2 regions of the Streptosporangium amethystogenes subsp. fukuiense genome follow, and region 2 is predicted to be linked to the other one. Evidence: riboswitches for the same ligand, from Rfam matches in the RefSeq annotation. Region 2 holds a riboswitch; the other holds the start of a gene.

Region 1 (4,394 bases), 1.1 Mb from region 2:
GTGATCGACTCCGAGCGCCCCGGTGAGGTGGTGGTGGCCCGCAACGGGAGCCCCATCGTGCTGGGCATCGGGGAGAAGGAGATGTTCGCCGCCTCCGACGTCGCCGCGCTGGTCCGCTACACCCGCCAGGTGGTCCACCTGGAGGACGGCGAGATCGCCGTGCTCAAGGCGGACGGGTTCAACACCTTCGCCAGCGACGCGCGGGAGACGGCCAAGGAGACGCTGACCGTCGACTGGGAGGCGGGGCACTACGACACGGGCGGCTACGAGCACTACCTGCTCAAGGAGATCTCCGAGCAGCCCGACACCGTGGCCAGGACGCTTCGCGGGCGTCTGGACGACCGCTTCCACATCGCCCACCTGGGCGGCCTCAACATGGACGCGCGGGAGACCCGCTCATTCCGTCGGGTGAAGATCATCGGCTGTGGTTCCGCGTACTACTCGGGCCAGATCGGCGCGCAGCTCATCGAGGAGCTGGCGCGCATCCCGGCCGACGCGGAGCCGGCCAGCGAGTTCCGCTACCGCAGCCCGGTGGTGGAGGCGGACACCCTGTACGTGGCGATCAGCCAGTCGGGGGAGACCTATGACACCCTCGCCGCCGTCCAGGAGCTCAAGCGCAAGGGCGGCCGGGTGCTCGGCATCGTCAACACCGTGGGCAGCGCGATCGCCCGCGAGTGCGACGGCGGCGTCTACCTGCACGCGGGTCCCGAGGTCTCGGTGGCGAGCACGAAGGCGTTCACCTCGACCGCCGTGGCCTTCGCGCTGCTCGCGCTGCACCTCGGCCGGGTGCGGGACCTGTCTCCCGCCGACGGCCGCCGGATCTGCGAGGGCCTGCGGAGGCTGCCGGACCAGATCAAGGAGATCCTGGCGCTGGAGCCGCAGCTCCAGGAGCTGGCGAAGAAGTACGCCGAGGCGCCGAGCATGATGTTCGTAGGCCGGGTCCGGGGGTATCCGGTGGCCCGCGAGGGCGCACAGAAGCTCAAGGAGATCTCCTACGTGCACGCCGAGGCGTACCCGGCCAGCGAGCTCAAGCACGGGCCGCTGGCGCTGATCGGCCCGGACATGCCGACCGTGGCGATCGTCCCCGACGACGAGCTGCTGGACAAGAACCTCACCACGCTGGGTGAGATCCGCGCCCGGGGCGGCCGGGTGCTCATGGTCGGTCACCGCGCGGTGGACCTCAAGCTGGCCGACGACTGCGTGGTGGTGCCCAGGAACGAGATCGAGCTGGACCCGATCCTGCTGTCGATCCCGCTTCAGCTCTTCGCCTACCACGCCGCCGTGGCGCTGGGGCGGGACGTCGACAAGCCCCGCAACCTGGCCAAGAGCGTCACGGTGGAGTGAGAGGGCTCCCGGGGCGGCCGCCGACGGTGGTCGCCCCGGCCGGGGGCGCGGCGACCCCCGACTGGTAACAGATAGCGATAAGGCGGTAACCTATGGTATAGGGGGTTCTTGGGGGAAGGGGCGCTTATGCGCCGTAGGAGGTTTTTCGCGCTGGTCGCGGGTGCCATGGTCGTCGCGGGCTGCGACCTGAACGGTGACTCCGCCGACTCGGCCGTGGGCCGCCTGAGCATCCTCGAACCCACCGCCGACGGCCACGGCTGGGACGGGATCGCGGGCAGGCTCGCCTCCGTCCTGGTCCTGTCGGGGCTGGCACGCTCCGCCATGGCCGTCGAGCGGCCGGGGCCCCTGGGTTCCGTCCCGCGTGACGCGTTCGGCGCCGTGCGCGGCTCGTTCGCGCGCGAGGGCAGGCTGCTCGTCGCCGCGATGCCGATGGTGACGGCCGCGGAGATCGCCAACACCGCCGCGGTGGTGGACGCCACCACCCCCCTCGCCCGCCTGGTCGGCGACTGGACGGTCCTGGTCGTCCCCTCGGACTCCCGGCTGCGCACCTTCGAGGACTTCGCCGCGGAGCTGCGCCGCACCCCGGCGGCGCTGACGGTCGGCGGCCGGCCGGAGGGCGGTTCCGACCACGTGCTCTACGGCATGATCGGCAAGTGCCTCGGGGTGGACACCCGGTTGCTGGAGTACGCGGGGTTCCACGGTGCCGAGGACGCGGCCGAGGCGCTCCAGGTCGGACGGGTCGCGGCCCTGCTGGGGTCGGCCCGCGCCCTGCGACCCGAGATCGCCGCGGGCCGCCTGCGTCCCCTGGTGGTCTCCTCGGGCAGCCGGCTCGACGGGATCGACGCGCCGACGCTCCTGGAGGTCGAGGTCCGGCTGGAGTACAGCGACTGGTGCGGCCTGCTGGGACCCAAGGGCATGGGCCAGGCGGACCGGGACGCCGCGATCGCCCTGTGTGACAGGATCGACGCCGCGCCGCGCTGGCGCGCCCTGTGCGCGGCCAATGGATGGAGCCGGGTCTACCTCAGCGGTGACGAGTTCCGTCAGTGGCTCTTCACCGAGACGGCCCGCACCCGCGGGGTGCTCCACGAGCTCGGACTGCTGAAGTCTTCCGACACAACTTGTTGGGGTAGTTGCGTCAGACGCCCCTAGATGTAGGATCCTGCTCGTTGCTGGTTCGCCCCGGGAGGGGCGAGGCAAGAGGGAACCCGGTGAGATTCCGGGACTGCCCCGCAGCGGTGAACGGGAACGAAAGCCGTCATGTGAGCACTGGGTGAACCATGCCCGGGAAGCGACGGCCGGTAGGCACGCGCAGGGCGCCCGTGAGTCCGAAGACCTGCCGGTGACGTGATTGTCCAGGGCCTCGTGGGAGGGCCCGCGGAACGAGGCGGTCCGGCGTGCCCGGGATCGCTCGCGGACGCGTGCCCCTCCGGCGGAGCCACAGGGGGAAGTTCGAGCGAGCGAGGGACACCACGTGACACAGGTATTGGCGGAGACGGCGGCGGAGAGCGCGGGGAACGCGCCGGTCGATCGCAGGCAGGCCATCGACGAGGCCGCCGCCCGAGTGATCACCGACCCCGAGAACTCCAAAGTCGCCGCCGCGCTGCTGGCCGAGCTGATCGCCGACGAGGCCGCCGAGCACGGCGTCCGCGGCTTCTCCGAGTCGGTCGCCGCGACGCACGAGGCGGGGTTGATCGCCGACGGGCTCGCGGAGTTCGTGGCCGCCCATGCCGGGGTCCTGGACGCGCTCATCGAGCCGGACGCCGACGCCAGATTCGAGTACTTCGGGCTGCGTACCGTCTACGACCGCTACCTGCTGCGTCACCCGCGCACCCGCAAGGTGCTGGAGCGCCCGCAGCACTTCTTCCTCCGGGTGGCCTGCGGCCTGTCCGAGACCGTCGAGGAGGCCGCCGAGCTGTACGCGCTCATGGCCACCCTGTCCTACCTGCCCAGCTCGCCCACGCTGTTCAACTCAGGCTCGCGCAGACCCCAGCTCTCCTCGTGCTTCCTGCTCGACTCGCCCCGCGACGAGCTGGAGGCCATCTACGAGCGCTACGGGCAGGTCGCGCGGCTGTCGAAGTACGCCGGGGGCATCGGGATCGCCTGGAGCCGGATCCGCTCGCGGGGCTCGCTGATCCGCGGTACCAACGGCCATTCCAACGGCATCGTGCCCTGGCTGCGCACCCTGGACGCGAGCGTCGCCGCGGTCAACCAGGGCGGCCGCCGCAAGGGCGCGGCCTGCGTCTACCTGGAGCCCTGGCACGCCGACGTCGAGGAGTTCCTCGAACTGCGCGACAACACCGGCGAGGAGGCCCGCCGCACGCACAACCTGAACCTGGCCAACTGGATCCCCGACGAGTTCATGCGCCGGGTCGAGGCCGACGGTGTGTGGTCACTGTTCGACCCCAAGGAGGTCCCGCACCTCACCGACCTGTACGGCGCCGCGTTCGACGACGCCTACCGGGCCGCCGAGGCCGAGGGCCGGTTCACCGCGCAGCTCCCCGCCCGCACCCTGTACGGCCGGATGATGCGCACACTCGCGCAGACCGGCAACGGCTGGATGACCTTCAAGGACGCGGCCAACCGGACCTCCAACCAGACGGCCAGGCCCCAGAACGTCATCCATCTGTCGAACCTCTGTACCGAGATCCTTGAGGTCACCAGCGACGCCGAGACCGCGGTCTGCAACCTCGGCTCGATCAACCTGGCCGCCCACCTGTCTCCGGGTTCCGAAGAGGGGATCGACTGGGCGCGGCTGCGTGCGACGGTCCGCACCGCCGTGCGGTTCCTCGACCGCACCATCGACCTGGGCTTCTACCCGACCCCCGAGGCGAGGGCCGCCAACCGGAAGTGGCGTCCGATCGGGCTCGGCCTGATGGGCCTGGCCGACGTGCTGTTCGCGCTGCGACTGCCCTTCGACTCGCCGCGCGCGCTGGAGCTGTCCACCCGGATCTCCGAGGAGATCGCGCTCGCCGCCTACCGGACCTCCTCGGACCTGGCCGTCGAGCGTGGCCGCCATCCCTCGTACGAGGAGACCAGGGCCGCCGCCGGGG
Region 2 (4,394 bases):
CGCCGCCTCGGTGCCCTGGAGCAGCGGGCTCTGGCCCGGCCTGCCGCCTGCCTCGAACGCCCAGGCCCACGACACCTCGGCCAGCAGCGCGCCGCGTGCGGCCACGATCGTCACCCTGGCGCCCGAGTCGCCGTACTCCGTCCAGCTCTCCGTGGTGACCAGGACCCGCACCCCGTGCCACCCCCAGCGATCGAAATCGGCCACGTCACTGATCGCATCGCCCTCCCGAGGGCGGCGGCCACACTCCTCGGCGCCGCGCCGGGTCGCCGCGACCAAGCGGCTCGCCTGATCGGGTGAAGTGATCCAGAACCGTACCTCCAGCGGATCGGCCACCTCCGGAGCGTGCAGCTCGCCGGTGTAGGCGGGCACGCCCTCAGGCGGCAGCCGCGCCTCGATGCCCTGCTTCTGCTCCGGCCAGCACCAGTGCAGGAGGGGCGTGTCCAGGCTCATCGCGAAGGGGGCGAAGGTGAGGTCCGGCAAGAAGCTCTCGAAGACCTCGTCGTCCAGACGGTCCCGCAGTCGCTCGGCGATCTCCTCGGCCGAGGCCGCCGCGTCCGCGGGCATCGGCAGCGCAGGCATCTTCAACTGGTCGAAGCCACCCAGGGTGAACAACAAAGTGGCGGCCGCAGCCGCGATGCGCAGCCCAGGACGCCTGGAAAGATCCACAACGGACATGATGCCGTACACCCGGCCAAGTTCACCGGAAAGCGATCAAGGAGCTCTTTCCGACCTGGCCCGCTCCTCCCGAACGTGTCCCCGGCCGCCAAGTAGCGGCACGGCTCTGTTTTCGGAAGTGCCGAGCTGGGCTTTCACCCTTGCGTTATGTGTGTTCTCCGAAGCAGTGGTCATTTCCGCTTGGGGTCGCTTCCGAGAAAACGATCTTCTTAGAAGCCCGATGACCCGCGCACATAGACCTACTTTGGGGCTGGGGCCGTGTTCGGGAGAAGCACGCCATCTACGGTCGCAACCCCGACGGGCGATCGTCACGGCCTCGCCACGATCCCTCGAAGTCGGGGACATGGCCGGGGTCCGCGAGTCAGGGGCGGGGCCATGCGAGAGGTGACCTTGCCGGGTGGTCCTTTGGGCGGGGCGACGGTACCCGGGCCGATGGTGCTGGCGGACGAGGCGTTGGAGACCGGGGCGTTGGAGACCGGGGCGTACATGGTCGTCCCCGGTGAGGAGCGTCGGGCGGTGTAGGAGCCGCTCCAGGACGCCGATCCCTGGATCTGGCACTACCGCGGAATGCTGTCGCTCTGACGTTGCTGGGTTGGGCGGCCCCGGTGAGCGGGACCGAGCGCGCGTGGCGGCGGCGGCCGGGACCGGCCTCCAGGCCGGTCCCGGCCGCGCGGCGGGCCGCGCGGCCGTGGGGCCGCCCCTTGACCCCTATGGGGGTCCCCGTAGTAATCGCGGAAAATACAACGGATATGGGTCTGCCTGCGTAGATAGAGCTTGACCCGCCATCCACATGATCATGTTGCCAAGGAGTCTCCGCAGATCAGCGGCGACATCGTTGGATTCACAGCAATTACTACCGGAACCCCTTGTAGATGGTGGCGTCAGGTTGGGTGAGTTAACGGTGGCCGAGGCCGCTCGTCCCCCATTGGTCGTGATGGATGGCGGCGGCCAGCGGGCGCCGTCGCCGCCATCCGTGCCGTTCCAGATCAGGGGCCTCTTCGAGGTGGGTGACGGGACCGAGACACAGCCACGCGACCGGACGGATCTGAACGGGGATACCGAGCAGGTCCCGCACAAAAGGCTCACGGTAGAACGACACCCAGCCGATGCCGAGCCGTTCGGCGGTCGCGGCCAGCCACAGGTTCTGGATGGCCAGGCACACCGAGTACAGGCCGGCGTCGGCGATGGCGTGGCGGCCGAGCACCGCGGGACCGCCCCTGTCCTGGTCATAGGTGACCACGACGGACAGCGTCGACTCGCGCACCCCGTCGATCTTGATCTGGGCGAACCGCCGGGCGGCCTCGTCATCGAGGGTGGCGGCGAAGGTCGCCCGCTCGTGCTGGACGTGGTCGTGGAAGGCGCTGCGGATCTCGGCGTCGCGCACCACGACGAAGTCCCACGGCTGGGACAGCCCGACGCTGGGGGCGGCGTGAGCCGCCGACAGCACGCGGTGCAGCACCTCGTCCGGCACGGGTCCGCCGGTGAACTGGCCTCGCACGTCGCGGCGGCGGTGAATGACATCGTAAAGCTGGCTGTTCATGGGCAGGCTCCCGCTGCGTCGTGCCCCTGGCGGGGCGATGGGCGCGAGGCCGGTCTTCGGACTCCCGGATCAACGCCTGACCGCCCGCCTTCCCAGCCCTTACGAGCCAGTGGCTGTGCTTCGCACGTGGACGGCGGCTTCCCGGTCACCGCGGCGGGCCCGTGCCGGAATCACACCGGCTTCCCGATTCTCCTCGCGACCGCAAGGCACCTCGCAACAGTTCGCCGAGAGTACGATAGTTGATCACCTCACCGCTTGCGATTGTGGCCGGGCCGGGCCGGGTCCTTGACCCCTATAAGAACAATTCGGCAACTCGCTCCAAGAGATCGTTGTCAGGTCTCATGATCTGCGCGACAGATCGTGCTCAGGATCTGTGTGACACTTCGCCGAGTGCTGGCGGACTGGAAAGCGGCGACGCCTCTGATCAGGGACACGCCAGGCGTGGCAATCTTGCTTTGCGTATTCGGATCGCTACTTTTTGCATGCGTCTCGTTGATGCGCGCACCCTGATTCGTTTGTCCGCAGGAAGAGGAACATGCACCACATCCGCATATCTGGCTTCTTCGTCATGCTCACCTCGGCATTGGCAATCGCCTGCGCCCCTGTCCCCGCGGCCATGGCCGTCACCTCCCCCGTGCTTCAGGCGGATCCTCCCAAGGAGGAAACCTGCCCCAACGGGCAGCCGAAACCGTGCGGCGCCCAGGAGGAACGCGGCGGCGTCGACGCCGACCGAGAAGAGACCAAGAAGGACACGGCCAAGGCCAAGGAGGACATCGCCGAGGCCAAGAAGAAGGTGGAGGAATGCCCTCCGACCTCCAAGCAGTGCATGGAGAACCTCATCGGCGACGGCGGCCAGCAGCGCAAGGACCTCGACGACACCCGGCAGGCGCTGGCCAACTTCCGGCCCGCACCCTCAGACAACGCCGCATCCGCCATCGCCGAAGCGTGTGACGAGTTCGCCGCGGGCCTGCCTGCCGCACTGCGCAACTCCCCTGACTTCTCCCAGCTGACCGGTGTCTGCGAGCTGATGAACCCATGACCGCCGTGAACTCTCCTCTTCGTTGGACACCGATGGTTTTCACCGCCGTCCTGGTCGCGCTCGTTCCGGCGACCGCCTTGGCCACCCCCGCACCCGGTGTGCCCGACGTTCCTGTCGCCCGGGCCTTCGACGGCGACAAGCCGCTGCCATCAGTGGACGAGGCGGTCAGGCGGTGCGCGGAAAATCCCGGCGCCTGCCGCTTCCGTATCGACTCACAGGCTTCCGGTGAGTACTACAGTGCCGTGAAGTCCCTGGGCAACGCGGTCATCAACTGCACCAAGGACCCGATCACCGTGGAACGCCAGGTCACCTTGCGTACCGGCAGCACAGATAACCTCGGTGGTGAGATAACCGGCAACATCTCGGTCGAGGGGCAGGTCAACGCCTCCGGCGAGGTCTCCGCAGGGGTGTCGGGAGAAGGTAGCGGGACCTTCACCACACCCAACACCCAGCAAGGGCCATACGCGGCGTTCAGTGCCAAAGGAGGGGCGAACGGCAGCGGAAAGCTGGCGGGCTCGCTCGGCGCCAAGGGCGCCTTCGAGGGCGCCTTCAAGCTCCACTACCAGCGCAGCTGGACCACCGAGAACACCGAGGCGACCCAGTACACCACCACCGTCCGCTCGGGCGACGCCCTGGTTTTTGGGGCCAGCTCCGCCATGCAGCGGGTCGCGGGAAAGATCACCATCGGCGGCCTGCAGGTGCGCAACGTCACGGTCGACGGCCCCTCGACCGTGAACACCAGCACCTTCGTCGCCGACACCTTCACCGTGCCGGGCGACACCTGCGACCGGTTGCGGCCCGCGAGCAAGACCGCCGTGGAAGACACCGTCAATCGCGGATTCCGCAGGGCTGATCGCTCAACGATCCTTCCCGCGCTGCCGCAAGGCGCGCGGCTGAGGCAATGCACCGTGCTCGCCGCCGGGCGTTCCTGACCGCCCCGCCTGAGCACCCCTTTTTTCGTGGAGATCATCATGACGTCACCACACACTCCCGTCAGGGCCGCCGTCGCCGGCGCACTGTTGTTGGGCCTGGGCCTGGCGGCACAGCCCGCACACGCCACCCAGCTCGCCCCTGCCGCAGCATCCGCGCAGACCACAGGGCCCGATACCAAGCCAGTCACCGTCATCAACGGCGACTTCG

The links. Region 2 has a riboswitch for cobalamin ahead of bluB (5,6-dimethylbenzimidazole synthase). Riboswitches for the same ligand answer to the same signal wherever they lie in the genome.
Region 1: linked by a shared signal. The riboswitch ahead of ACFQVD_RS04095 (ribonucleoside-diphosphate reductase subunit alpha) and the one ahead of bluB (5,6-dimethylbenzimidazole synthase) in region 2 are both predicted to bind cobalamin.

Annotation. Positions count from the first base shown of each region.
Region 1 covers NZ_JBHTEE010000001.1:963,663-968,056, forward strand. Annotated here, with positions in the region: gene glmS (glutamine--fructose-6-phosphate transaminase (isomerizing)) at 1-1,344, shown strand, start outside; gene ACFQVD_RS04090 (tripartite tricarboxylate transporter substrate-binding protein) at 1,471-2,493, shown strand; cobalamin riboswitch at 2,498-2,699, shown strand; gene ACFQVD_RS04095 (ribonucleoside-diphosphate reductase subunit alpha) at 2,816-4,394, shown strand, end outside.
Region 2 covers NZ_JBHTEE010000001.1:2,092,157-2,096,550, forward strand. Annotated here, with positions in the region: gene ACFQVD_RS08960 (hypothetical protein) at 1-666, opposite strand, end outside; gene ACFQVD_RS08965 (hypothetical protein) at 1,051-1,197, shown strand; gene bluB (5,6-dimethylbenzimidazole synthase) at 1,571-2,215, opposite strand; cobalamin riboswitch at 2,246-2,444, opposite strand; gene ACFQVD_RS08975 (hypothetical protein) at 2,751-3,254, shown strand; gene ACFQVD_RS08980 (hypothetical protein) at 3,287-4,186, shown strand; gene ACFQVD_RS08985 (hypothetical protein) at 4,226-4,394, shown strand, end outside.